3 regions of the Saccharopolyspora sp. NPDC045839 genome follow, and region 3 is predicted to be linked to each of the others. Evidence: riboswitches for the same ligand, from Rfam matches in the RefSeq annotation. Region 3 holds a riboswitch; each other region holds the start of a gene.
What was found. A riboswitch is a leader RNA that binds a small molecule or an ion and turns the genes downstream of it on or off. The one in region 3 is predicted to bind glycine.
Positions count from the first base shown of each region.

Region 1: another riboswitch for glycine. It lies ahead of gcvT (glycine cleavage system aminomethyltransferase GcvT); the one in region 3 lies ahead of gcvP (aminomethyl-transferring glycine dehydrogenase).
Region 2: another riboswitch for glycine. It lies ahead of gcvH (glycine cleavage system protein GcvH); the one in region 3 lies ahead of gcvP (aminomethyl-transferring glycine dehydrogenase).

Region 1 is NZ_JBWKKH010000029.1:6,049-9,313, forward strand. It holds gene glyA (serine hydroxymethyltransferase) at 1-590, opposite strand, end outside; gene gcvT (glycine cleavage system aminomethyltransferase GcvT) at 616-1,719, opposite strand; glycine riboswitch at 1,835-1,935, opposite strand; glycine riboswitch at 1,936-2,035, opposite strand; gene AC07EQ_RS31695 (TetR/AcrR family transcriptional regulator) at 2,113-2,739, opposite strand; gene AC07EQ_RS31700 (acyl-CoA dehydrogenase family protein) at 2,841-3,265, shown strand, end outside.
Region 2 is NZ_JBWKKH010000016.1:130,449-133,713, reverse strand. It holds gene AC07EQ_RS22830 (PucR family transcriptional regulator) at 1-1,342, opposite strand, end outside; glycine riboswitch at 1,454-1,558, shown strand; glycine riboswitch at 1,559-1,658, shown strand; gene gcvH (glycine cleavage system protein GcvH) at 1,709-2,080, shown strand; gene AC07EQ_RS22820 (L-serine ammonia-lyase) at 2,110-3,265, shown strand, end outside.
Region 3 is NZ_JBWKKH010000017.1:115,855-119,119, forward strand. It holds gene gcvP (aminomethyl-transferring glycine dehydrogenase) at 1-1,354, opposite strand, end outside; glycine riboswitch at 1,528-1,629, opposite strand; gene AC07EQ_RS23655 (MerR family transcriptional regulator) at 1,717-2,286, opposite strand; gene AC07EQ_RS23660 (bifunctional nuclease family protein) at 2,523-2,999, opposite strand.

The DNA.
Region 1 (3,265 bases), on a different contig from region 3:
ACCTCGTCGGCGATCTCCCGGAACCGCTTGAAGTCCAGCTGCCGCGGGTACGCCGACCAGCCGGCGATGATCATCTGCGGCTTGTTCTCCCGCGCCAGCTTGGCGACCTCGTCCATGTCGACGCGGTGGTCGTCCTCGCGCACGTGGTACGGCACCACGTTGTAGAGCTTGCCGGAGAAGTTGATCCGCATGCCGTGGGTCAGGTGACCGCCGTGCGCCAGGTCCAGGCCCATGATCGTGTCACCCGGCTTGAGCAACGCGAACATCGCCGCCGCGTTGGCCTGCGCGCCCGAGTGCGGCTGCACGTTGGCGAAGGACGCGCCGAAGAGCTCCTTGACCCGGTCGATGGCCAGCTGCTCGATGACGTCGACGTGCTCGCAGCCGCCGTAGTAGCGGCGGCCCGGGTAGCCCTCGGCGTACTTGTTGGTCAGCACCGAGCCCTGCGCCTCGAGGACGGCCTGCGGTGCGAAGTTCTCCGAGGCGATCATCTCCAGCGTGCTCTGCTGGCGGTTGAGTTCGGCGCCGACCGCCGCCGCCACCTCGGGGTCCACCGCGGCCAGCTGGTCGTTGAACAGGTCCGGTGTCGACATGGTGTTGCCTCCTGTGTATTTCTCTTCAGGCATTGCGGCGGTAGAACGGCAGCTCGACGACCTGCACCGCGACGGTCTTGCCGCGGATGTCGACCTGCAGCTGCGTGCCGGGTTCGCTGTGGTCGCGGTCCACGTAGGCCATCCCGATCGGGTGGCCGAGGGTCGGGGAGGGGGCGCCGCTGGTCACGACGCCGATCTCGGCGCCGTCGGCGTCCAGCACGCGGTAGCCGTGCCGGGGCGCCCGGCGCTGCTCGGTGCTCAAGCCGACCAGCGTGCGCTCGGTGGGCTTCTCGGCCGCGGCGGCCAGCGCGTCCTTGCCGACGAAGTCGCCGGCCTTGTCCAGCTTGACCACCCGGCCGAGGTTGGCGTGGAAGGGCGTGAGCTCGGCGGACAGCTCGTTGCCGTACAGCGGCATGCCGGCCTCCAGCCGCAGCGTGTCGCGGCAGGACAGCCCGGTGGGCTGCAGGCCGTGCTCGGCGCCGGACTCGGTCAGCGCCTGCCAGACCGCCTCGGCGTCGCCGGGCGCGGTGAACAGCTCGAAGCCGTCCTCGCCGGTGTAACCGGTGCGCGCCAGCAGCACGTCCTTGCCCGCGACCCGGCTGCGGTAGCCCGCGTAGTACTTGACCTCGGCGAGGTCGGTGTCGGTCAGCGGCGCGAGGATCGCGACCGCGTTCGGGCCCTGCACCGCGATCAGCGCGTAGTCGTCGGAGACGTCCTGGTGCTCGGCGTCGAAGCCGCCGATGCGCTCGGCCAGCTCGGCGGAGACCACGGCGGCGTTCGCCGCGTTGGCCACCACCAGGAACTCCTCGTCGCCGAGCCGGTAGACGATCAGGTCGTCGAGCACGCCGCCGGCCGCGTTGCAGATCATCGTGTAGCGGGCGCGGCCGGGCTTGATCGCGGACGCGTTGGCGACCAGCGCGTAGTCCAGCGCCTCGGCGGCCTGCGGCCCGCTGATCCGGATCTCACCCATGTGGGTCAGGTCGAACAGGCCGGCGCCGGTGCGCACCGCGTTGTGCTCGGCGGTGTCGCCCGAGTAGCGCAGCGGCATCCGCCAGCCGGCGAATTCGGTGAACGTCGCCCCGAGGGCTTCGTGCACGTGGTGCAAGGGCGTCTGTCGTGGCGACGACATGGTGAGACTCCTCCTGGTGGGCGCCGGTCGGCAGTCGAGGGCCGGTCAGCTCACTGAGCCCAACCTTATCGGGGACGCCTCGACCTCGACCTGCGCGGGCTTGCGCTGGTCGGGCGGTCTCCCCGGAGTCATTGGCCTGAGAGTTTCGCCGCCCGCGAGGGGGCGGCTTGCACCGTGGGCGAGAAGCGGGCGCTCCTGCTTTTCTCCGTGTTCGCCTGGTGCCGTGCGGTGCCGGTGCCTGAGAGTTTGCTGGGGAGAATTGCTCCTTCGGCGCTCCGGTCCCGGAACGGGCCGGAGTCTCTCCCGCACGACGTCGTGGGCGCGGTATTCGGTTGTGTGAACGCCGACGCTACGAACCGACGTGACCCACGTCAACCGGGCGGGTGAGTGATCTCAGGCGCTGAGCTCGCGGTACTGCTTCTCCAGGCCGTCGACGAGGGCGGCCAGGGCGAGCTCGAAGCTGTCGGCGTCGATCTCCGCCGCGTGCTCGCGGAGCAGGTGGGCCCTGTTCAGGTGCGGGAAGCGGTCGCCGTAGAGCGCCGCGTCGTCCGGGAAGCCGCCGCTGAAGGAGCCCATCGCCGAGCCCACCACCAGGTACTTCGTCGAGGCGCCGATCATCGTGGCGTAGCGCTGCGGCCAGCCCGCCCTGGTCAGGCCGCCGTGCACCGCGTCCGCCTGGCGCAGCGCGTTCTCCCGGCGGGCCGGGCCGTAGGCCAGGAACGGGACCAGGTTCGGGTGGGCGATCAGGGCGGCCCGGTAGGAGCGCGCCCAGGTGCGCAGGCCGGTCTTCCAGTCCGCGTCGAAGCCGGCGACGTCCACTGCGGTTATCACGTCGTCGGCGATCTCGTTCAGCAGCTCGTCCTTGGTCGACACGTGGTTGTACAGCGACGCCGCGCGAACGCCGAGCCGTTCGGCCAGCCGCCGCATGGACAGCGCTTCGAGGCCGTCGGCGTCGATGATCTCCAGGCCGATCCGCCGGATGCGCTCCGGCGACAGCCGGGGGGTGGTCGGTCTGGGCACGTCTTCTCCTCGTCGGATCCCTTGCGGCGGTCGCCGGGACCGTCTTAGGCTGCCACAAAACTAACGCCGTTAGTTAGCTGGCCGCAGGAAAGGATCCGGCGATGGTCGACTTCTCGCTGTCCGACACAGAACGCGACATCCGCGACTGGGTGCGCAACTTCGTCCAGCGCGAACTGGTGCCGCTGGAACAGGAGGTGCTGCGCCGCGAGCGCGCCGGGGAACGCGGCCTGACCAAGGACGAGCAGCGGGAACTGCAGGACAAGGCGAAGCAGGCCGGGTTCTGGGGCGTGCAGACGCCCGAGGAGTACGGCGGCATGGGCCTGTCGGCGGTGATGACGGCGCTCATCGAGGTCGAGCTCGGCCGTACCTTCGTGCCGTTCCGCTTCGGCGGCTACGCCGACAACATCCTGTACTACGCCAACGACGACCAGAAGGAGCGCTACCTGCTCCCGACGATCGAGGGCACCCGCAAGTCGTGCTTCGCGATCACCGAGCCCGGCGCCGGCTCGGACGCCAAGAACCTGCG
Region 2 (3,265 bases), on a different contig from region 3:
TTCGGTCGTGCTCGCGCAGCACCGGTAGCGGGCCCAGAGAGCCGACGCCCGCGTCGGTCGACGCACCGGCCATCCGGCTGAGCACCACCAGGTGCCAGTTGTCCTCGTACACCGCCACCCGGTCGCGCAGCTGGCCGGTGCGCAGCAGGCCGACCAGCTCATCGGCCTGCGCGCGCGACTGGGGCAGGTCGGCGACCGCCACCGCATTGCCCACCGCGATCAGCGGGCGGGGCGAAGCGTCGTGGGACACGAGCGCTTCCCGCAGGTCCGGCCAGCCGCCCGCGCCCGCCCGGTCCGGCACCAGGGCGTAGAGCATGGTGCCGATCTCGGTGACCAGCGGGCGCCGCCCGATCCCGCGCGTGATCCACTCCCACATCGCCAGCCGGTGCCCCTCCGCGGGCCCGGCGGACGACGGCATTTCGATCGCGACGACCCGATGCGCCTCGTTGGGCACCGCCAGCTCGTTCACGGCCACCCGCCAGCCCTCGCCGCCCTCCAGCAGCAGCCGCACCTGCTCGGCGGACCGGCGGCGCTCCGCGTCCGCCACCGCCCGCCACCGCAGCAGTTGCAGCGCGACCAGCGGCGCGGTGTCGGCGAACGCGGTGGAGCGCTCCTCGGAGACCTCGCCGGGCACCACGGCCCACATCGAGCCGAGCAGCTCGCCGCCCATCCGGATCGGCACCACCAGGCGGGGCAGGGTGCCGTCCTGCTGGGCGGGCACGAAGATCGCCGAACTGCCCTTGCTGAGCTGGCGGAACGTGCCGCGGGCCCGGAACTTGGCGAGTACCTCGTCGGGCTGCTTCCGGCCCATGATCGTCGAGACCCGCGCCGGGTCGGTCAGGTCCTGCCGGGCGGAGTAGGCCAGGACCTGGGAGTGCGCGTCCTCGATCGTGACCGGCGCGTCCACCACGTCGGCGACCGCGTCGGCGAGGCGGAACAGATCGCCGACCCCGGTGCCGCGCGCGTCGGCCTCCTCGATGCCGGTCCCGGCCAGCGCCGCCCGGATCAGCCACACCAACTGCGCCCAGCCGGCACCCGGCCGGACCTCCACCAACGCCACCCCGGCTTCCGCGGCCGCCGCGGCCACCGCGTCGTCCGCCGAGATCGGCGGCTTGAGCAGCACCGCTGCCGCGCCCTGCGCGCCGCAAGCCCTCGCCAGCCGCGTCGCCTGCTCGCGATCCGCGACCGCCACGCCCAGCACGAGGTCGCCGCCAGCCGCGGTCGGCGGCTCATCGGGTTCGGCGATGACGACGTCCCCCACGCAGACCGTCGGCTCCGGGCTGACCACGGTGCGCAGCAGTGTGGGGCCGACCCGTTCGACCAGCGCCCGGATGTCCAGCATCACCGGCCTCCTGAGTGCTTCGGGCCGCCGCCGGTCAGTGGGGGAGGGCATTGACACCAGGGCTGGCCCGTTTATCGTTGCTGAGCACATCGACAATCGCATACCGGCCGTCGACCCCGTGCGGGAGAGACCCTGGGGGCTCACACCGAGCCGTCAGGGCGCCGAAGGAGCAAGACTCCCCACAAACTCTCAGGCACCCATGACCGTTCGGGCGAGGCAACTCTGGAAAGCGCGCGTCATCCCTGACGCTCCACCCACGGTGCAAGCCGCGAGAAGCCGCGGCGAAGCTCTCAGGTTCCGAAACAGAGGGGGAGGCCCAGCCCCGCTCGGGCATCCGTGCCCCCGAAAGCCTTGGAGCCTCCCACCATGTCCCTGCCTGCGAACCTGCGCTACACCGAAGAGCACGAGTGGATCGAGGACCGCGACGAGCTGGTCCGGATCGGCATCACCCAGCACGCCGCGGACGCGCTCGGCGACATCGTCTTCGTGCAGCTGCCCGAGGTGGGGGAGCAGATCGAGTCGGGCCAGGCCTGCGGCGAGCTGGAGTCCACGAAGTCCGTCAGCGACCTGTTCGCGCCGGTCACCGGCGAGGTCGTGGCGATCAACGAGTCCGTCGTGGACGATCCGGCGCTGGTCAACTCCGAGCCCTACGGCGAGGGCTGGCTGCTGGAGGTGCGCACCTCCGACACCAGTGCTCTGCTCACCGCCGAGCAGTACGCCGCGGTGATCGCGGAGTAGCGGGGAATAGGAGAGGGAGGAGACGGTCAATGGCGATCAGCGTCTTCGACCTGTTCTCGGTCGGTATCGGGCCGTCCAGTTCGCACACGGTCGGCCCGATGCGCGCGGCCCGGCTGTTCGTGCAGCGGTTGCACGGCGAGGGCCGGTTGTCGCAGGTCAAGCGAATCAAGGCGGAACTGTTCGGGTCGCTCGGCGCGACCGGGCACGGGCACGGCAGCCCGAAGGCGGTGCTGCTCGGCCTCGAGGGGCACAGCCCGGAGACCGTCGACCCGGCGGCAGTGGAGGGCCGGGTCGCCGAGATCCGGGAGACCGGGCGGCTGCGGCTCGACGGTGTGCAGGAGATCCGGTTCACCGTGGACCGCGACCTGGTGATGCACCGGCGCAAGTCGCTGCCGCTGCACCCCAACGGGATGCGGTTCACCGCGACCGGCACCGACGGGGTCGAGCTCGAGAGCGCGGTCTACTACTCGGTCGGCGGCGGTTTCGTCGTCGACGAGGACGCCACCGGCACCGATCGGATCAAGCCCGACGCGACCGCGGTGCGCTACCCGTTCCGGACCGGCGCGGAACTGCTCGCCCGCACCGAGGAGTCCGGGCTGCCGATCAGCGGCGTCATGCTGGCCAACGAGCTGTCCTGGCGCGGCGAGGACGCCGTGCACAAGGAGCTGCTGGACATCTGGCAGGTCATGCGCGAATGCGTGGACAACGGATGCCGGAACTCCGGGGAACTGCCCGGCGGGCTCAAGGTCCGGCGGCGGGCGGCGGAGCTGGCCGCCTCGCTGACCGAGCACGACGATGCGCTGGAGTGGGTGACCCTCTTCGCGCTCGCGGTGAACGAGGAGAACGCGGCCGGCGGGCGCGTGGTGACCGCGCCGACCAACGGAGCGGCCGGGATCGTCCCCGCGGTGCTGCACTACTACATGCGGTTCGTGCCGGGTGCCGACGACGTCGGCGTGGTGCGCTTCCTGCTCGTGGCCGGTGCGGTCGGCGTGCTGTTCAAGGAGAACGCGTCGATCTCCGGTGCAGAGGTCGGCTGCCAGGGCGAGGTCGGGTCCGCGTGCTCGATGGCGGCCGCCGGGCTCGCCGAGGTGCTCGGCGGGACCCCGAGCCAGGTGGAGAACGCCGCGGAGATCGCGATGGAGCACAACCTCGGGCTCACCTGCGACCCGATCGGCGGTCTCGTGC
Region 3 (3,265 bases):
CGCCGAAGGCCTGCCACACCGTCGCCAGGTGCGCCCGCGTGGTGGTCTCGTCGCAGCTGATGCCGACGTGGTCGGCGTCCACGCGGCGGAGGTTGATGCCGCCCCGGCGGGCCGTGGCGACGATGTCGTCGGCCTTGCCCGGCACCTTCGCGACGATCGTGTCGAAGAACTCCCGGTGCAGCACCTCGACGCCGCCGCGACGCAGCTGCTCGGCGAGCACCGCCGCCATCCGGTGCGCGCGGGTCGCGATCGACCGCAGCCCGGCCGGGCCGTGGTAGACCGCGTACATCGAGGCCACGACGGCCAGCAGCACCTGCGCGGTGCAGATGTTGCTGGTGGCCTTCTCGCGGCGGATGTGCTGTTCGCGGGTCTGCAGCGCCAGCCGGTAGGCCTGGTTGCCGTCGGCGTCGACGCTCACGCCGACCAACCGCCCCGGCAGCTGCCGTTCGAAGCCCTTGGCCACGGCCATGAACCCGGCGTGCGGGCCGCCGAAGCCCATCGGCACGCCGAACCGCTGGGTGCTGCCGACCACCACGTCCGCGCCGATCTCGCCGGGCGAGCGCAGCAGCGTCAGCGCCAGCAGGTCGGCCGCGACGACGACCTTCGCGCCGCGCCGGTGGACCTCCGCGATGATCTCCTCGTGGTCCCGCACCGCGCCGGAAGCGCCCGGGTAGGACAGCAGCACGCCGAAGAACTCGCCGTCCGGCAACGCCTGCGCACCCGCGGCGAGGTCGGCGACGACGACCTCGATGCCCAGCGGCTCCGCGCGGGTCTCGATCACCGCGATGGTCTGGGGCAGCGTGTCGGCGTCCACCACGAACCGCGGCGACTTCGACCGGCCCGCGCGGCGCACCAGCGTCATGCCCTCGGCCGCGGCGGTGGACTCGTCGAGCATCGACGAGTTGGCCACCGGCACCCCGGCCAGGTCGGCCACCATCGTCTGGAAGTTCAGCAGCGCTTCGAGCCGGCCCTGCGAGATCTCCGGCTGGTACGGCGTGTAGGCCGTGTACCAGGCGGGGCTCTCCAGCACGTTGCGCAGGATCACCGGCGGCGTGACCGTGCCGTAGTAGCCGAGCCCGATCATCTCGGTGTGCGGGCGACAGCGGCGGGCCAGCTCGCGCAGCTCGGCCAGCGCCTCGGACTCGGTGGCCGGCTCCGGCAGCGCCAGCTGCAGGTCGCCTTCCCGGATCGTGTCCGGCACGGCGTTCTGCCCCAGCTCCTCCAGCGAGCCGACGCCGATCACGTCGAGCATGCGCGCGAGCTCGGCCGGCATCGGGCCGACGTGCCGGTCGGCGAACGGCGTGCCGTGCTCCAGGGCGGCCAGGGGAATGCGGTCGTGGGTCACGTCGGTCATCGCCAAACCTCAATCGTCGCGGCGGCAAAAGGGCGGCAGGCAGCCGAAGCTGCCCTGCTCTCCCCCTCTGTCACTGTCCGCGAAGCGAACGCCTGAGAGCTTCACCCGGGAACCGGGCTTGCACCGTCGGCGGGGTGCACCACGGTCGTGGTGCGCCCTCTTTCCAGAGGTATCTCGCCCGTGCGGTCCAGGTGGCCTGAGAGGTTGTCGGGGAGGGTTGCTCCTTCGGCGCCGACCGCGGCCTAGGCCGGGCCGGACTCTCCCGCACGGGGTCGGCGATGTGCCGCAGCTTACCCGATCAGGGGGTCCGAGCGGACCAGCGATGTCACCGGCCGCACACCACCCGGGTGGGTCCGGTCGGCTCAGCCGGTCTCGGCCTGCCGGTCGCGCCGCCGGCGGGACAGCTCGTCGTCCATCGGGACCAGCTCCGCGCCGTCGGCCCGTTCCGCCGGGAAGTCGTGGATCGTGCCGCTGATCTCGCGCATCGCCCCGCTGACGGCGATGCCGAACACCCCTTGGCCACCCTGCAACAGGTCGACCACCTCCTCGGCAGAGGTGCACTCGTAGACCGTCGTCCCGTCGCTGAACAGCGTCAGCCTGGCCAGGTCCTGCACGCCCCGGTTGCGCAGGTGTTCCACCGCGACCCGGATGTTGTGCAGCGACACCCCGGTGTCCAGCAGTCGCTTGACCACCTTGAGCACCAGGATGTCCTTGAACGAGTACAGCCGCTGCGAGCCGGAGCCGGCGGCGCCGCGGATGGACGGGCCTACCAGCTTGGTGCGCGCCCAGTAGTCCAACTGGCGGTAGGTGATGCCGGCGATCTGGCAGGCGGCCGGACCCCGGTAGCCGACCAGTTCGTCCGGCAGCGAGGCATCGGGGAACAGCTCGCCCTGCTCCACGGCAGCATCCCGGTTGGACGCTTCCTCGACCACGCCTGCCTCCCCTCGTCCGGCACGAAGCCGACGACGATCACCAGCTCCCGGACCATCGCGGTCCGAGGCCGCGAACACCGCCCAGCGGCCGAATCACACCGGGGCAATTCGCGTAAGTTCGACGGTATGCCTGCCCCGCGGGGAGGTCAACGCGACGCGCGGGGCACCCGGACGACCCGGCCCCCGCCTGCTCGCGCAGACGGGGGCCGGGCTGTGTCGTCGGTCGATCGGCGGGCTCAGGTGTCGGCGCCGCGGAAGTCCTCCGGGGAGACGGAGTCCAGGAACTCGCGGAACTTCTCCACCTCGTCCTCCTGCTCGTCCGGGATGATCAGCCCCGCCTCGTCCAGCACCGATTCGTCGGCGTGGATGGGCACCCCGATGCGCAGCGCCAGCGCCACCGAGTCGCTCGGCCGCGCGGAGACCCGCACATCCCCGTCGAACACCAGCTCGGCGAAGAAGGTGCCGTCCTGCAGGTCGGTGATCCGCACCTGTTCCAGGTCGCGCCCGAGGGCGCCGATGACGTCCTTCAACAGGTCGTGGGTAAGGGGTCTCTGCGGCCGCACACCCTGCTGCTCCAGCGCGATGGCGGTCGCCTCGACCGAGCCGATCCAGATCGGCAGGTAACGCTCGCCGTGCGCCTCGCGCAACAGCAGAATCGGCTGGTTTGCTGGTAGTTCAACTCGCACGCCGACGACGCGCATCTCGCTGCTCATCGTCACATCGCCTCCTCCAGCGCGCCGAAGCGTGACATCCCCGTCGAGGATCGCGCACCGACGCCTCCGACGCTACCCGCGTTGCGGCGGACACGCCCATCCCTTTAGCGGTCTGGTCGACCACCGAATCCGCGGCCTTCCTGCCGGTGCATCTGGTCCGAACCGCTGGCTGAGCTCTTCATCGAGCATTACCAGCACGATACACCGCCGACCCGTCCGCCGGACCGGTCGAAAGGCGGCCGCTACAACGTGGAAACCGGTTGCGA